Regions from separate parts of the Marinobacter sp. CP1 genome, predicted to be linked through region 3. Evidence: predicted binding sites of a transcription regulator. Region 3 holds the regulator's gene; each other region holds the start of a gene.
What was found. The regulator sigma-54, encoded in region 3, starts transcription at its own class of promoters, with help from an activator protein. The targets are predictions, from matches to a motif close to ANTGGCATNNANNTTGCTNT.
Positions count from the first base shown of each region.

Region 1: ACP86_RS00125 (PEP-CTERM sorting domain-containing protein) is a predicted target of sigma-54. The motif match lies at 2,636-2,655, and genes of this name have one in related genera.
Region 2: glnK (P-II family nitrogen regulator) is a predicted target of sigma-54. The motif match lies at 1,860-1,879, and genes of this name have one in related genera.

Region 1 is NZ_CP011929.1:28,161-33,690, forward strand. It holds gene ACP86_RS00115 (TIGR03013 family XrtA/PEP-CTERM system glycosyltransferase) at 1-571, opposite strand, end outside; gene ACP86_RS23055 (PEP-CTERM sorting domain-containing protein) at 909-1,685, shown strand; gene ACP86_RS00125 (PEP-CTERM sorting domain-containing protein) at 1,784-2,548, opposite strand; gene prpD (2-methylcitrate dehydratase) at 2,834-4,318, opposite strand; gene ACP86_RS00135 (PEP-CTERM sorting domain-containing protein) at 4,420-5,301, opposite strand.
Region 2 is NZ_CP011929.1:2,712,576-2,718,105, reverse strand. It holds gene ACP86_RS12515 (YifB family Mg chelatase-like AAA ATPase) at 1-1,289, opposite strand, end outside; gene ACP86_RS12510 (accessory factor UbiK family protein) at 1,353-1,607, opposite strand; gene glnK (P-II family nitrogen regulator) at 1,989-2,327, shown strand; gene ACP86_RS12500 (ammonium transporter) at 2,401-3,684, shown strand; gene speE (polyamine aminopropyltransferase) at 3,759-4,640, opposite strand; gene speA (biosynthetic arginine decarboxylase) at 4,852-5,530, shown strand, end outside.
Region 3 is NZ_CP011929.1:546,547-552,076, reverse strand. It holds gene ACP86_RS02600 (HPr family phosphocarrier protein) at 1-269, opposite strand, end outside; gene rapZ (RNase adapter RapZ) at 277-1,161, opposite strand; gene ptsN (PTS IIA-like nitrogen regulatory protein PtsN) at 1,190-1,660, opposite strand; gene hpf (ribosome hibernation promoting factor) at 1,748-2,056, opposite strand; gene ACP86_RS02580 (RNA polymerase factor sigma-54) at 2,158-3,684, opposite strand; gene lptB (LPS export ABC transporter ATP-binding protein) at 3,836-4,561, opposite strand; gene lptA (lipopolysaccharide transport periplasmic protein LptA) at 4,539-5,093, opposite strand; gene lptC (LPS export ABC transporter periplasmic protein LptC) at 5,077-5,530, opposite strand, start outside.

The DNA.
Region 1 (5,530 bases), 520 kb from region 3:
CGACTTCGATAGATGTGTCCGGCAAAGGAACGAAGCCGACTAGCTTGAAACCTTTTCTGTTGAACGGTGTTTTCAGATCTTCGAATAGTTGCTTAGCTCTCCGACCAGCCCCCAGGACCAGAACTTTTCGCCTGAACGTATCTTTGCCAACTAGTGCAAAAAATACCGACCGCCCGAACCCCAACAAGAAAACACTGAACACGGAGGCAGAGGTCAGGGCTCTCTGGTCACCGAGGTACCAAAGCCAATCGCTGGCGAGAAAGTAAAGAAAACCGCAGGCAGGGATGGCAATGATAACCGCCATAATAGTCCGCAACATCATGCCAGACATCCCTTCTTCTACCTTGGCCTGATGTACACCAAGAGCAATCATGATCAACAGATTTACGACAGCGAATACGATGCAAGAAGGGATAATAAAGGCGACGCTGGACCAGAAAAGCTCAATATCACCAAAGAATCGGAAAAACACAGACAGCGCAAATGCACCAGACAAAAACACCCAATCGATCAGACCCAAAATTACAAAAGGGAGATGAAGATAGTGTTTGAACAACCTGATGTGGGCCACATCGACTCCTTGTGGTGCTCGCGAGCGAACTTTCTGGGCTTCCAATGCGACGGACGCGATACCGCGAGCAAGATTGTACGTCAATTACGGTTAAGTTCAATCTTCATGTAAAGTCATGATTTGTAAAATGGCGTTAACTTAATCATCGCTGGTAAGACCCTGTATCGGTGACAGTTGTCGAATTCCTTTACGGATTCTATAGATCACGATTGCATTATGGTTCCCATCATCCTGTCTTTACGTTCTTTTAGACAAAATGGCATGGCGCTCGCTTGTTTCTTAAACGGGGCCTTGAGAGGGCCGAACTGGATAGGATGTAAAAAGGGAAGGAAAATCCATGAAAATATTGAACAAAACTCTGCTTTGCACGGCGATTGCTGCAGTATCCGCACCTGCGAGCGCGGCGATCATCTACAAAGACGTGGCTTACGGTGCAGACGCTGCAACCGCTGAGTCCGCATTTCTGGCTGATACGTATAATCGTGTCACCGAGGGCTTCGAGGGCTTCAATCCGTCTGCAGCGCAAGATGCGGACGGGGATGGCTATCAGGCCTTTGTTGCAAATGAACCACAAAAAAGCTGGGTCCTCGCTCAGGAATCTTTTTCCACTTCTGTAGGGACGTTTTCGCTCACCTCCTCTCAGTCTGCCGAGGGCGATGATGTCGAACCTGAAAAGCTCATGATCGAAGATAGTGAGTCCGGCGAGTTTGGCAGGGAAAATCTTGGCAAGTGGCTCGACAGCAACGACGCGCTTTCGGTCAAGTGGAACATTATGGATGGTGAAGCCGGGAAGCGAAACGCTATCGGCTTTTACTTGTCTGACGCCAACGACATTAACGCCTCTTTAAAGCTTGAATTTGAAGATGGCAGCGTGTCGGACGACATTGAAATTGCCTCACCACTCTCCAATAGTAATATCGCTTACATCACAATCTTCTCCGATATCTTCTTTGACAAAGCCTACCTTACCTTCAACAACGGTGAAGGCACCAATGATGGCTGGGGTATCGACAACGTTTCGGTTGCACGCGTGCCAGAGCCAGGCACTCTCGCCCTTTTGGGCCTTGGACTCGCAGCTTTGGGCCTAGGTCGTAGCCGAAAGATCAAGCACTAATCACGTCAGTGAGCTCCATAAAAAACCCCGATCGAAAGATCGGGGTTTTTACTTTCTGTTTAGAGAGCCGGATACCACTTGGTCCGGCTAACGTTAATTTAAACAGCTTTCTTCCTGCGAAGAACACCAAGCCCTAGCAGACCCAAACCCATAAGTCCGAGCGTTGCGGGCTCCGGGACACTAGCGTACTTGATCTTCTCGATATAGCCACCTACTGAATCAGTCGGCCCAACATGAGCAACCGCAAAATAGCTCGCATTAACCAAGTTATCACCTGTCAGCGCAAGCAACTCGCCATCAGTTGGCTTAGTATTTGCTCCATAGATACTGAAGTAGTCTTCACCATTCATTGAGTAGAAGATGTCGAATACATCTGTAGCGTCTGAAGAGAACTTATCTTGGTGGCTAGTTCCGGACGCTTCATCCCCGGCATTTAGCCAAACTTCCATGAGTGTAACCATGCCTTTGAAATCAAAAAACAGGATTTCATCGGTATTGGCGTTATTATTAAGGCTGCCTTCAAAGTTATCTGTGTCACCATCCGCCAGACCAGAATCGACACCCAGGCCTCCGTTCGCCGGGTCGGTATCTCTCCAGACTCTTACAGGTAGCGGGTCCTCATTCGGCTCGGCCGGCTTCATTGTCTCAATATCAGAACGTACGAAGTTGATTCCACAGCATAAGTTGCTGGTTGAGTAACCAGCCCTGACGAAGAAATCTGTGTACTCAATCTCCGGCTGTTTGATCTCTGAACCGTTGATCGGATCAGTTGGGTCATCAAAAATAATTTCTGTGGCCAAGGCACTAAACGAAAACGAACCTGCGAACAGCCCCGCTGCTAACAAAGTTATCGGCTTTTTCATCGGTCTCACCTCTGCGTAAATCCATTTTGGTTTGGGACTACAACTCCCATGTTCTCCAAGGTGTAGTTATTCACCCCGTGTCGTAGCTGAGCAATTAGCGCGCCAGTAACGGGAAATTTAATTGATTTATGCACTTGTCTTATCGGTCGAAATATTCAAATCGCCAGAATGTAAATAATTCTGACAGTACAAGTTTTAAAACCCGCAAAAGATTTTAGAGCATAAAAAACATGGGGGTTCCGACTCGTTGCGGTGCGATCGTTTTAATTTGAGGGCAGTCCAGCACTAACGAGCAAACTCAGTGACAAAATTAGCTACGTTTGTCTGTTCAAGTTTACCCTGATCTTCAAAAAGTTCTAAAAGCGCCAAAGACCTTGCCTGGGGAAAGCAAGCGCCCAAATTTCTGTGGAACTTCGATCTAAGCTCTGAAATCGCCTCATCTCGTCGGCGACGATGTCCCAGAGGATACTCCACCTCTACTTTCTCGGTACTAGTGCCGTCACTGAAGAATACCTGAACTGCGTTCGCAATAGAGCGTTTGTCAGCTTCAAGGTATTCGCGCGTATACCGCTCCTCTTCCACGACTTCCATTCTATCCCGCAACACGTCAATGAGAGGATTGGCCTCGTGGAAGCTGTCTTCGTAATGATCTGCAGTAAGATTACCGAAAATAAGCGGTACGGCCGTCATATATTGCAGACAGTGATCCCGATCAGCGGCATTGGCGAGTTTTCCTACTTTTGAAATTATCCGAATTGCAGATTCGTGGGTGGTAATTACGATTCGGTCAATCGAGTCTAGCCGATCCCTGACCTGGGGATGCAGTGTGACAGCTGCCTCTGCTGCCGTCTGTGCGTGAAACTCAGCCGGGAATGAAACTTTGAAGAGAATATTTTCCATCACATAAGAGCCGAACTCCTGTGAAATCGAAAACTCTCTCTGCCCTTCGGGCTTAAGCTTCTGGTCTTTGTTGGTTTTGCTGAACAGGACATCGTAGAAGCCCCATTGGGGCGCGGTTAGCACACCGGGTATTCCCATCTCTCCGCGCATGGCAATATCGGCAAGCCTCACTGCCCGCGATGTGGCATCGCCTGCGGCCCAGGATTTGCGGGATCCGGCGTTCGGGGCATGCCGGTATGTTCGGAGTGACTGGCCATCCACCCAAGCGTGGGAAAGCGCTGAGAGCATTTGCTGACGATTCGCTCCCATCAGTTTCGCCGCAACGGCGGTGGAGGCCACCTTTACCAACACCACGTGATCCAGCCCGACGCGATTGAAGGAGTTTTCAAGGGCCAGTACACCTTGAATTTCATGGGCCATTATCATGGCCTCCAGCAAGTCCTTCACTTTGAAAGGATCTTTACCTTCCGCGACGCGTTTCTGCGATAGATGATCTGCGACGGCCAGTATGGCGCCCAGATTGTCTGAGGGATGCCCCCACTCTGCCGCGAGCCAGGTGTCGTTGTAATCCAGCCATCGAACGATACAACCGATGTCCCACGCTGCTTTCACCGGGTCCAGCCGGTAAGGTGTTCCTGGTACACGGGCGCCATGGGGAACCGTTGTTCCTTCAACGATTGGGCCAAGATGTTTGGTGCACTCGGGAAAGCGCAACGCGAGCAGTCCGCAGCCGAGTGTGTCCATCAGGCAGTAGCGGGCGGTATTCCAGGCTTCTTCGCTGGTTATTTCGTAAGTGAGGACGTAGTCCGCGATTTTTTGCAAGACTTCGTCGTAGTCGGGACGTTCGTTGAGATCGAATGTGGAGCTCATAATGTTTCTCCCAAAAGAATTGCTATGCCTAGAGCCTAGCTCACACACATTGGGAGACAAGGCACCTGGATTGCGCACCAGGTGCCTATCAGAAAGAGCTTTTACATTGGCCGATGCAAGGGCAATTTCCTAATGCCGAATATACCCGTCAAACCAAGAGCAAAAAGAGCCAACGTGCCCGGCTCTGGCACATCGACCACCAACGGCTTCACGCTGAGCTCGACGTAATCAAACGCCGTATATGGCTCGTTTGGTGCGTTGAAGTTTACGCCGAGAACACCATTCCATACACTATCGCCATCACTGAAAACATCATAAAAATCGAGTTTCGCGAAAGCGCCCTGGATCAAACCATCGTTCGGACCGTTGTTTTGCAAAGTCACCCCCAGAGTTTCTTTTCCCGACGCATAAATAAACTCTATGTTCGCCGGCTGGACATCATAATCGGCGAATACCATATTAAAGAAGATATCGGTACCGACCGTAATGTCTGCTTTATCCACTTCAAAAAGAAATGAAAAACCCGGTTGATTCGGCAGAGTACTGGATAGACCTGAAGGGAAGACACCTCCACTGCCGGGGGTACCCGTGTTGGCGTTATAAACCTGCTCACTTGCAGAAGAGCTGTCGTAGCTGGTTGAGAGGCTGATATCAGTGAATGTTGCGCCAGTCGTTCCTGTATCTGTGAATCCGGAACCATTAATGGATTCGCCGTTTCTGTTATCGAAATCATCTCCCGAACCAGTGGCTACAGTGTTATCACCATTCATGCTTGGAAGAACATCATTCGGCCCAAGGTGACCATCAGAATTTCGGTCAGCAGTGCCTCCGTCACCCGTCAAATCGGCGAAATTGGGATCAGCGTCGTAGCCGAAACCATCGTTATCGCCAATCCGGATCTCGGTGAACGGGGCAGCCGATGCGACACCTCCAATTGTGCTCATTACCGCCGCTGCTAGAATCTTTTTAGTGAAACGAGTCATGATCACTTACTCCCTGTTTCCTGTTCAGGACATCCGATAAATTTCGGGTCTATCATCGGAGCCGCGTGGAAGGATTGGACTTTCGAAATCCATCCATAGTCAGTTAAAAATGCAAAACCAATGCCGGTTATCGGAATTTTGCCAAGGTTTCATTTTTAATTCAGGTAGTTACAAATTATATTCAGTGACAGCCTGGTGCATTCCGCCTGACTGTACGAAAGCGCAATGT
Region 2 (5,530 bases), 2.2 Mb from region 3:
GCATTCAGGCAACCCCGCTCTGATTGCCGGGCTCTGGCAATCAGGACACGCTCCCGGACGGTGGCGCTGGTTTCGCCATCCCCGCCCGACTGCATCAATACGTCGCCACCCTGCACAGGCACCTCCACATGCAGATCAAACCTGTCCAGAAGGGGGCCGGAAATTTTCGACCGGTAACGGGTAACCTGTTGCGGCGTACACTGACACTCGATGGTGGGATGACCACTGTAGCCACAGGGGCAGGGATTCATTGCAGCCACGACCTGAAATCGCGCCGGAAAATTCACCTGCCGTGCTGCCCGGCTGATCGAGATTTCGCCGGTTTCCATCGGCTCACGCAGGACCTCCAGCACCCGGCGTTCAAACTCTGGCAACTCGTCGAGAAACAGTACGCCCCGGTGAGCCAGTGAGATTTCTCCGGGCTTGGGGCTGCTGCCGCCGCCCACCAGGGCCACCGCTGAAGCGGTATGATGGGGCGCCCGGAAAGGCGGCTGGCGCCAGCCCCCGGCCCGAATCGGCAGCCCGGCCACCGAATGCACGCTGGCGACTTCCATGGCGGAGCCATCATCCAGCCCCGGAAGAATGCCGGGCAAACGACTGGCCAGCATACTCTTGCCGGTTCCCGGTGGGCCGAAGAACAGCAGATTGTGGCTGCCTGCCGCAGCCACTTCCAGTGCACGGCGGGGAACTCGCTGACCACGGACATCCGACAGGTCCGGCACTTCCCTGTTGCTGCCCGGCGCCTGTTCCAGCGAGGACCTGGGCACCGGCACCAGGCGGGCGCGGCCACTCAGGTGCTCGCACACGGCCAGCAGGTGGCCGGAAGCCAGAACGTCACCCTGGCTGGCCAGGGCCGCCTCCTCGGCATTGCCCTGGGGAACCAGCAGGTTTCGTTGCTCCTGCCGGGCGGCTAATACCGCCGGCAGCACGCCTTTAAGCGGCCTCAATGCACCATCAAGGGACAATTCGCCGAGAAATTCGCAGTCCGAAAGGCTCTCGGCCGGAATCTGGCCCGAGGCCGCCAGAATGCCCAGGGCAATAGGCAGATCAAAGCGACCACCCTCTTTGGGCAAGTCGGCAGGGGCAAGATTAATGGTGATTCTCCGGGCGGGGAACTCGAACCCGGCGTTCAGAAGGGCACTGCGAACACGCTCTTTGCTCTCCCTTACACCGGTTTCCGGCAGCCCCACAATCGAGAGCGCAGGCAAGCCGCCTGAGAGATGGACTTCAACGGTAACGGCGGGCGCCGACACGCCAATGGTGGCGCGGGAATGAACGATAGCAAGCATGACAACCTTCCATGGTAATGACCGGAACTGCTTGCCCGGCGTCCTGCCGGGCGTGTCCGTGGTTTACTGTTTTGGCAGGGAATTTTCCAGTTCGGCTACCCGCTTCTCGAGTGCGTCCACCTTTTCACGGGTCTTCAGCAGGACCGCCTGCTGGGCGTCGAACTCTTCCCTCGTTACCAACTCCAGGCGGGACAGGACGGACATCACGGTGGCCCGGGCCTGGGTTTCAAAATCTTCCCGTGCAGCGCGGGCCATGTCCGGTACAAACTGGCCAAACTGGCCCTGCAGCTGAGCAAAAATATCCTGTGGACCTTTCACACATCACCTCACACATTTCTGAAATATCCGGCTTCGACTAAAAGAGAGGGCCTGTTACCGGTTTGCAGGAGTGTATCACACCGCAGCCCCTGCCATACTGTAGGCGGTCGGCCCTATAATAGCGGTCGAACGGTCAGGCAGCCCGCTCCAATTTGGCTCACTGGCCGGCTACCCGCTTCATTTTGGTGCACAACTTTGCGCCATTCTGGTACGCGGATATCGTAGCCTGTTGTTTTAAATATATTTTTTTGCGTTGGCATACCCGATGCTAAAGCTCTCGTACGCAATCCGCACGATTGGTGTGCGAGGTGGCAGCATCCCGAGCTCAACAACCGGCCGACGGGCCCTCACTGTTGAGACGGCTTTACCAAGGAGAAAGCAATGAAACTTGTGACAGCGATCATCAAGCCTTTCAAATTGGACGATGTCCGTGAGGCATTATCCGAGATTGGCGTTCAAGGCGTAACCGTCACTGAAGTCAAAGGCTTCGGTCGGCAAAAAGGCCACACAGAACTCTATCGTGGCGCGGAATACGTGGTGGATTTCCTGCCCAAGGTGAAGGTGGAAGTTGCTATCGGCGACAACCTTCTGGACCAAGTTATCGAGTCCATCACCAAGGCGGCCAACACCGGCAAGATCGGTGACGGCAAGATCTTCGTGACTGAACTGGCTCAAGCCATCCGGATCCGGACTGGCGAAACCGGCGAAGAAGCGGTCTGAACCAGCTCTGATTTTTCGATCAGCCAACGCAAAAAAATTTATAACCTGAAAAGCCTCGTGCGGAGGGCTTCATATGGAAAGCAATCTTAATCACATTTTTGAACTCCAGTATGCGCTGGATACCTTTTACTTCCTGATTTGCGGTGCCCTGGTCATGTGGATGGCCGCTGGCTTTGCCATGCTGGAAGCCGGCCTGGTGCGTGCCAAGAACACCACTGAAATCCTGACCAAGAACGTGGCCCTGTTTGCGGTCGCCTGTACCATGTACCTGATTGTCGGCTACGACATCATGTACGACGGCGGTATCTTCCTGAGCGGTGTAACAACCGTTGCCGAGATGGACGACGCAGCGATCGCGGGCGTTATTGCAGCCTCCACTGAAGCCGGCTTCGGCGACATGGGCGAATACAGTGGCGCTTCTGACTTCTTCTTCCAGGTTGTTTTCGTTGCAACCGCCATGTCCATCGTTTCCGGCGCCGTGGCTGAGCGCATGAAGCTCTGGGCCTTCCTGGCTTTCGCCATCGTTATGTGTGGCTTCATCTACCCGATGCAGGGTTCCTGGACCTGGAACGGCGACGCGGTATTCGGCATGTACGAGCTGAGCTACAGCGACTACGCCGGTTCCGGTATCGTTCACATGGCAGGCGCAGCAGCGGCCCTGGCAGGCGTTCTTCTCCTCGGTGCCCGTAAAGGCAAGTACGGCGCCAAAGGCGAAATCCGTGCCTTCCCGGGCGCCAACCTGCCCCTGGCAACGCTTGGTACCTTCATCCTCTGGATGGGCTGGTTCGGCTTTAACGGCGGCTCCACCCTGAAGCTGGGTGGCATCGGTGTCGCCAACGAAGTTGCCAACGTGTTCCTGAACACCAACGCAGCTGCAGCCGGTGGCCTGATTGCCGCCCTGATCGTGGCACGCCTGATGTTCGGCAAAGCGGACCTGACCATGGCCCTGAACGGTGCCCTGGCTGGCCTGGTTGCCATCACTGCAGAGCCGGCGGATCCTTCTCCCCTGCTGGCCACCATCATCGGCGCCATTGGCGGCACCCTGGTTGTCTTCTCCATCGTAACCATGGACAAGCTGCGCATTGACGACCCGGTCGGTGCCATCTCTGTCCACGGCGTGGTGGGTATCTGGGGTATCTTCGCGGTTCTCCTGTCCGACGCAGACGCTACCTTCATGGGTCAGCTGGTCGGCATGCTCACCATCTTCATCTGGGTGTTCGTCACCAGCCTGATCGTCTGGGGCATCCTGAAAGCCGTCATGGGCATCAGGGTTTCCGAGGAAGACGAGTACGAAGGTGTGGATCTGTCCGAGTGCGGCATGGAAGCCTATCCGGAGTTTGTCAGCGGCAAGCAGTAATCGTTGACACGAGCAACGAAAAAGGGCGCCATCTGGCGCCCTTTTTTTGTCTGCTTTGTCTGCCCGCTTTCCCCTTAACCTTCTTCCGGACGGACCTCATCTTCCAGTGCATCCACCATGAACTGGGGCATCGCCAGGGCACCGTGATGAACCCCGGAATTATAGTATCGGGTCACGAACGGCCGGTTGTTGGCATCTTCCTCGCGGAAGTATTTGATCGGGTTTTCCTTGCTGGCCATGGTGCAGCTCCACCAGCCGGTGGGGTAGACCGGTTGCGGGAATGGCATGGTCTGCACATGCTCGAATCCGGCCTTACGCATGTCCTCGTGAATGCCCTTGATGATGCTGTCGGTGTGCAGCAGCGGTGATTCGCTCTGCTGGACAATAATGCCGCCTTCTCGAAGCGCCAACATGGCATCCCGGTAAAAATCCAGGGCAAACAGGCCTTCGGCCGGGCCGACAGGATCGGTGCTGTCGATAATAATGAGGTCGACACTGTTCGGCTCAATGTCCCGCATCCACTGGATACCATCTCCGAAGAAGAAATTGGCGCGCGGGTCACTGTTCGCTTCGCAAAGCTCCGGAAAATATTTTTCCGACATGCGGGTTACCCGCTCGTCGATTTCCACCTGCCAGGCTTCCTCAACGCCCGGATGCTTGAGCACCTCTTTCAGGGTGCCACAGTCACCGCCGCCGACAATCACCACCTTTTTGGGGTCCCGGTGGGTGAACAGGGCCGGATGGGTCATCATTTCGTGGTACAGGAAGTTATCGCGGGTGGTCAGCATCACGCAGCCGTCCAGAACCATCAGGTTGCCGAAGGTCTCGGTCTCGTAGATCTCCAGTTTCTGGAACGGTGTCTGCTCCTCGTGGAGCTTCTTTTTCACCTGAAGGGAGAACGCTGTCCCCTGATCCTGGAATACCTCGGTAAACCAGCCGTCATTGAGTGCTGTCATGTCTTGCCTCCCGATGTGGGCCATGGGCTGTGTTAAAAGGGCGTATTGTAGGGACGCCTTACCGTGAGCTAAAGCGATAATCGCGGCAACCGGCCAGATATTTTCCCTGCCCGGTTCTTTTAGCCCGTGGCGGGAATCCATACAATGTCGGCCAGAAGCCGGCTGCCGAACAATTCCCTGCCGGCCAGTGTTTCCTGACAGGATAGCAAGCATGAGCGAAGCCAGCGCCACCCCGGCCCACAAGGTTTACAACATTGCCCACTGGAGCGATGGCTACATAGGTGTCAACGACCAGGGACAGGTACTGATTCGTCCGGATCGGGGCCAGAGCCCGGCACGGATCAACCTGCCGGAGCTGACCCGAACACTGACCGACTCCGGGATTCAGTTGCCGGTGCTGGTGCGCTTCGTTGATATCCTCCACGACCGCGTCAACAAACTGTGCAATGCCTTCAACAAGGTCGCAGAAGAACATGCCTACCAGGGCCGTTACACAGCGGTCTACCCGATCAAGGTCAACCAGCAACGCCGCGTGGTCGAGGAACTGCTGGCCGCCGAGCCCGCTGCCTCTAAAGGGCAGATAGGCCTCGAAGCAGGCAGCAAGCCGGAATTGATGGCGGTGCTGGCGATGTCACAGCAACCGGGATCGGTGATCGTCTGCAACGGCTACAAAGACCGGGAGTACATCCGCCTGGCCCTGATCGGCCAGACCCTGGGTCACCGGGTGTTCATCGTGGTGGAGAAAAAATCCGAACTGCCACTTATCCTGGAGGAGGCAAAAAGCCTGGGCGTTTCGCCCCTGATCGGCGTGCGGGCGCGTCTGGCAACCATCGGCAAGGGCAACTGGCAGAACACAGGTGGTGAAAAGTCGAAATTCGGACTGTCTGCCA
Region 3 (5,530 bases):
TACTCACCCTCACCGAAATAGTCGTTAATCAGTTCCACCAATGCTTCGATGGCCTGTTCCTCATCCGGTCCGTCGGCAATGAGCTCCACATCGGTTCCTTTGCTGGCGGCCAGCATCATCACCTGCATGATGTTCTTCGCGTCCACATCCCGGCCTTTGCCGCTGATACGCACGCTGCTGTCGTATTCCGATGCCGTGTTGACCAGCTTCGCAGTGGCGCGCGCATGCAGGCCCAGTTTGTTGATGATGGTAATGGGGCGGCGAATCATGGCTTGATCAGATCTCTTCCCGGGTCTGCAGGTGTGGCAGCTCGGTGTGCCGCACTTGCACATTGCTGTACCGTTGCCGGAAGTACTCACCCAACTGCTCGCACACATACACCGACCGGTGCTGGCCGCCGGTACAGCCAATGGAAATGGTCATATAGCTGCGGTTACTGTCTGCAAAGGAGGGCAGCCAGGTATCCAGAAATGATTTCAGGTCCTCGATCATCTTCCGGCTTGCCGGTTCTTTTTCCAGAAACTCGATAACCGGCTGATCCGTCCCGACATACTTGCGGAGGCTGGTATCCCAGTAGGGGTTGGGCAGGCAGCGGACATCGAAAACGTAGTCGGAATCCAGCGGCACGCCGTGTTTGAAGCCGAATGACTGAAACAGGAGAGCCAGTTCCTGATCTTTTCGACCGACCACGCGCTGCTTGACCATGTCCCGCAGCTCGTACATGGACATGCCGGTGGTATTTACGTAAAGATCGGAAAGCTTGGAGAGGGGCTCCAGCAGTTTCTTCTCGCTGGTAATGGCTTCCCGGAGAGAGGTCCTGTCGTCACTCAACGGATGCTTTCTGCGGGTGGCGTGAAAACGCTGCAGAAGCGACTGCTCGTCGGCGTCCAGGAAGATGATTTCAACGGTAACCCCGGTTTCCTGGAGGCGCCGGTAGATCTCCTCGAAATTGGCCAGCTCGCCGGAAAGGTTCCGCGCATCGATACTGACGGCCATCTTGCCCAGTCGACCAGGCCTGGTCTGGCTGGCGGCTTCCCGTGTGAGGGGGAAGAGCAGGCCAATAGGAAGATTGTCGATGCAATAAAACCCGAGGTCCTCCAGCACATGAAGTGCGGTACTCTTGCCCGAACCGGACCTGCCACTGACGATAATCAGCTTCATGACCACCTTACCTCCACTGCAGTGAATATCAGCCGCCTGAGGCGGTCATGCGCTGGTACAGCGTGCTGGCGTCCTCGGATTGCCGGAGGCGATCACAGAACGACCGCTCATTGAACTTTTCAGCCAGTTGGCTGAGCAGCTCCAGGTGTTCGCTCGTTGCTTCCTTCGGGACGATCAGGGCGAAAATCAGATCCACCGGCTGATTGTCGATAGCATCGAATTCGACGCTTTCTTCCAGCGTCATCAGCACGCCCACCACGTGATCAAGTCCTTCCAGACGGCAGTGGGGAATGGCGATTCCCTGGCCAATGCCGGTGCTGCCCAGGCGCTCGCGGGAAATCAGGTTGTTGAAGAGCTGGGTCTCGCTGAGCGTGTTGTCCTGATGGTTTATCTGCTCGGCAATAAACTCCAGGGCCCGTTTCTTGCTGGACGCAGCTACCCTGCAGAGGGTGAGCTCCGGAGCAAGAATGTTCTCTATGGTCAGGGATGTGTCGCTCATGGATCGACTGCGTTTCCGTTAAAAAAAAGGCTGCGACACGTTACTCATGTCGCAGCTCGATTAGATGAATTGCATGAAAACAGTCAGTTAGCGAGAGCCGTTTCCGTGCATCCGGTCTACATTCTTTTCCTTGTGCTTGAGGATCTGACGGTCAAGCTTGTCGATCAGGGCATCGATGGCTGCGTACATATCCTCATTTTCTGCCTTTGCGTGAATCTCACCACCAACCACATGCAACGTGGCTTCCGCAATCTGGCGCACCTTTTCCACTTCCAGGGTCACCTGGCAGTTACTGATGTGGTCAAAGTGACGCTCGAGCTTCTCGAACTTCTCTGAAACATAATCCTTCAGTGCGGGAGTCAGTTCTACGTGATGGCCTGAAATATTGAGTTGCATAGGCGTCTCCTGTTGTCATCGTGCCGGCTCCCGGGAGCCGGTCTGGGTGCTGGCGCATTATGCGCCGGCGAATACGGTGTTGCGTCCCGGCCCCCGGGTATTCAGACCAGCCGCTTGCGCTCGTTGGACGGCGGAATGTGCATGGCCTCCCGGTACTTGGCAACGGTGCGTCGCGCAACCTTGATACCCTGTTCCCCTAGCATGGCTGCAATTTTGCTGTCGCTCAACGGCTTTTTGGGCGTTTCCGCCGCAATCAGCTTCTTGATCATCGCGCGTATGGCCGTGGAGGAGCATTCTCCACCCTCGTCAGTGCTGACATGGCTGGAGAAGAAGTACTTCAGCTCGAAAATGCCACGGGGGGTATGCATGTATTTCTGGGTGGTTACCCGTGAAATGGTCGATTCATGCATCTCTACCGCCTGGGCGATGTCTGAAAGAATCAACGGTTTCATGGCTTCTTCACCGTGATCCAGGAATCCCTGCTGGTGCTCGACAATACGGGTCGCGACTTTCAGCAAGGTCTCATTGCGGCTCTGCAGGCTCTTGATGAACCACTTGGCCTCCTGCAACTGGTCGCGCAGGTAGGTGTTGTCTGCGCTGCTGTCCGCACGCCTTATAAGTGAAGCATAGCTGGCATTGACCCGGATGCGCGGTGCAATTTCAGGATTCAGCTCAACACGCCAGCGGCCATTGTGTTTGCGAACGATCACGTCCGGAATCACATAATCGGGTTCGGCCCGGTCAATGACATCGCCCGGCCGCGGATTCAGGCCGGTGATCAGCGCCAGGACATCCCGCAACTGGTCTTCTTTCAGGCGGCTGCGGCGCAGCAACTGGGCGTAATCGCGGTTGCCCAGCAGGTTGATGTAATGGGTAATTACAAGGCGTGCCTGGGCCAGCCAGGGTGTTTCCGGCGGCAGCTGGTTGAGCTGGATCAGCAGGCATTCCTGTAGGTCCCGGGCAAACACGCCGGGCGGATCAAAGTGTTGCAGGCGGTGAAGCACGGCTTCCACTTCATCCAGTTCAAGGGGGTCTTCATCGTTCTCATCCAGCAGTCCGGCGTGGATTTCCTCCAGCGGGCTGGTGATATAGCCCCGTTCGTCCACTGCATCCATCAGGGCATGGGCAATGGCCTGGTCCCGTTCACTGAGGGGCGTCAGATTGAGCTGCCATTCCAGGTGATCCTGAAGCGTTTCGGTCGGGGAATTACGGGTTTCGAAATCGTGATCGTTTTCGTCGTCGTTGCGGGCTGCCGGCGCTGGTGCGGACTGGTAGATGTCGTCCCAGGCGGTATCAACCGGCAGATCGTCCGGAATGTTGTCAGGAATCTCGTTCTCCGAGGACCAGTCCGGGCCGTTCTCGGATTCATCCCAGTCGCTGGCCGGTTCCGGGGCAGCTTCAGCGGCGGACTCGGTGGCGTTGGCCTCGCGCTCGTCGTTTTCGCTGGCTGCGTCGGTCTGGTCATCGTCCTCGGAGGTCTCCAGCATGGGGTTGGATTCCAGTGCCTGCTGGATTTCCTGCTGGAGGTCGAGAGTGGAGAGCTGGAGAAGCCGGATCGCCTGTTGCAGCTGGGGCGTCATGGTCAGGCTTTGACCCAGCTTTAACTGTAAGGAGGCTTTCATAACCATGGTTCAGGATCCGTCACTCATCAGCGCGTTGTGTCATAAGTCGTGAAAAAATCTTTATATGCCGGTTACTTGCCGTGATTTTAATTTACCCTAGCAAGTTCTTTGCCGAGTTTACTTGCTACAGATCATCAAAACAATCAGCCATTGGGTGTCAGAGTCTGAATTCGTCGCCGAGATAGACTTCCTTGACCTGCTGGTTGGCCAGGATGGCGTCGGCATTGCCGGAGGCGATGATGTGGCCGCCGGAAACAATGTAGGCATTCTCGCAGATGTCCAGGGTCTCACGCACGTTGTGGTCGGTGATCAAAACGCCAATGCCTTTGTCCCGAAGGTGCCGGATGATGTGTTTGATGTCACTGACGGATATGGGGTCCACACCGGCGAAGGGTTCATCCAGCAGGATAAAAGCCGGCTCCATGGCCAGTGCCCGGGCAATCTCCACCCGTCGGCGTTCACCGCCGGACAATGCCATGCCAACACTGTCCCGGATATGGGTGATGTGGAATTCTTCCAATAAACCCTCGAGCTTCTTCTCCCGCTCTGCCTTGCCCAGCCCCGGCCGGGTTTCGAGGATGGCCATGATGTTGTCGCGTACGGACAGTTTGCGGAAGACCGAGGCTTCCTGGGGCAGGTAACCGATGCCCTGGCGGGCCCGACCATGCATGGGCAGGGGGGTGATATCCCGGCTGTCGATCGTGATCCGCCCGCGATCAGCGGGGACGAGCCCAACGATCATATAGAAGCAGGTGGTTTTCCCGGCACCGTTGGGACCAAGCAGCCCGACAATTTCCCCACTGCGGATTTCCAGGGAAACGTCGATCACCACTTTTTTCTGTTTGTAACTCTTTGCCAGGTTACTGGCTCTCAGAACTGCCATCGGATCCCTGTCTGTCTGTACTGCGTGGCTGAATCACCATCTCTACCCGGCCGCTGCCCTCGCCGGTGTCTGCGCCGCCCTCAGCGGTGACAACCCGGCCGACGGTATCATAATGAATGACATCACCCCGGAACAGGTTGCCATTCTGCTCGATGACTGCTTCCCGTTCAAAGGTCAGCTGGCTGTCGGTGGCAGACCAGGTAATGTTCAGGGCACGGGCATCGGTTTCGCCTTCCCCCTCGCGCGCCGGTTGACGGTATATAGCGGGCGTACCAGAGGCTTCGATCCGGCTCAGGCCGTCCTCGGTCCGGTACAGGACGACCCGCTCGGCAGTCAGGCGGGTATTGCCCTGCTCAAGTTCCACAGCGCCGGTGTAGGTGGCAATGCCCTGGCCGTCATCCAGGCGGGCGGTATCTGCGGTGACCTTGATAGGAGTGTCAGAATCAAGGTCAAATGCAGCCGCCGGGCCGATCATCACGACCGTTAGCAGGGCAGCCATCAGGCGCCGGTATCGGTTAGTTTCCGGTTTCATAGAGTCCTTCCACCTGGGAGTTCAGTTCCAGAATTCGTTCGTCTATCCACGCTTTCATGCCCGTGGCCCGGGTTATGCCGGTAACATCACGTATTTCTACGGGCGCGTCTGTATATACCATGCCCCGGTCGTTATCCAGGGTCAGGCTTGATGTTGTCAGGACGGCGTCCCGTTCGCCAATCGTGCGCTGAACCCGGACATTGTCCGTCAGGTACACCAGATTCTGGTTTTGCAGCAAGCTGCCATTGTCGGCCTCGACAATCCACGGCAGGGCCTCCTGGTCCCCGTACAGCTCGGCCCGGGGAGATTCCATGGTGGCCAGGTTGCCTTCCTCGAACTGCTCAATTCGGGGGCTGGAAAACCGGATCTTGAGATTGCCCGCTTCATCGAAGGAGGTGTACTGACCATTCACCACGAAACCGTCTGGTTCGGCGTCT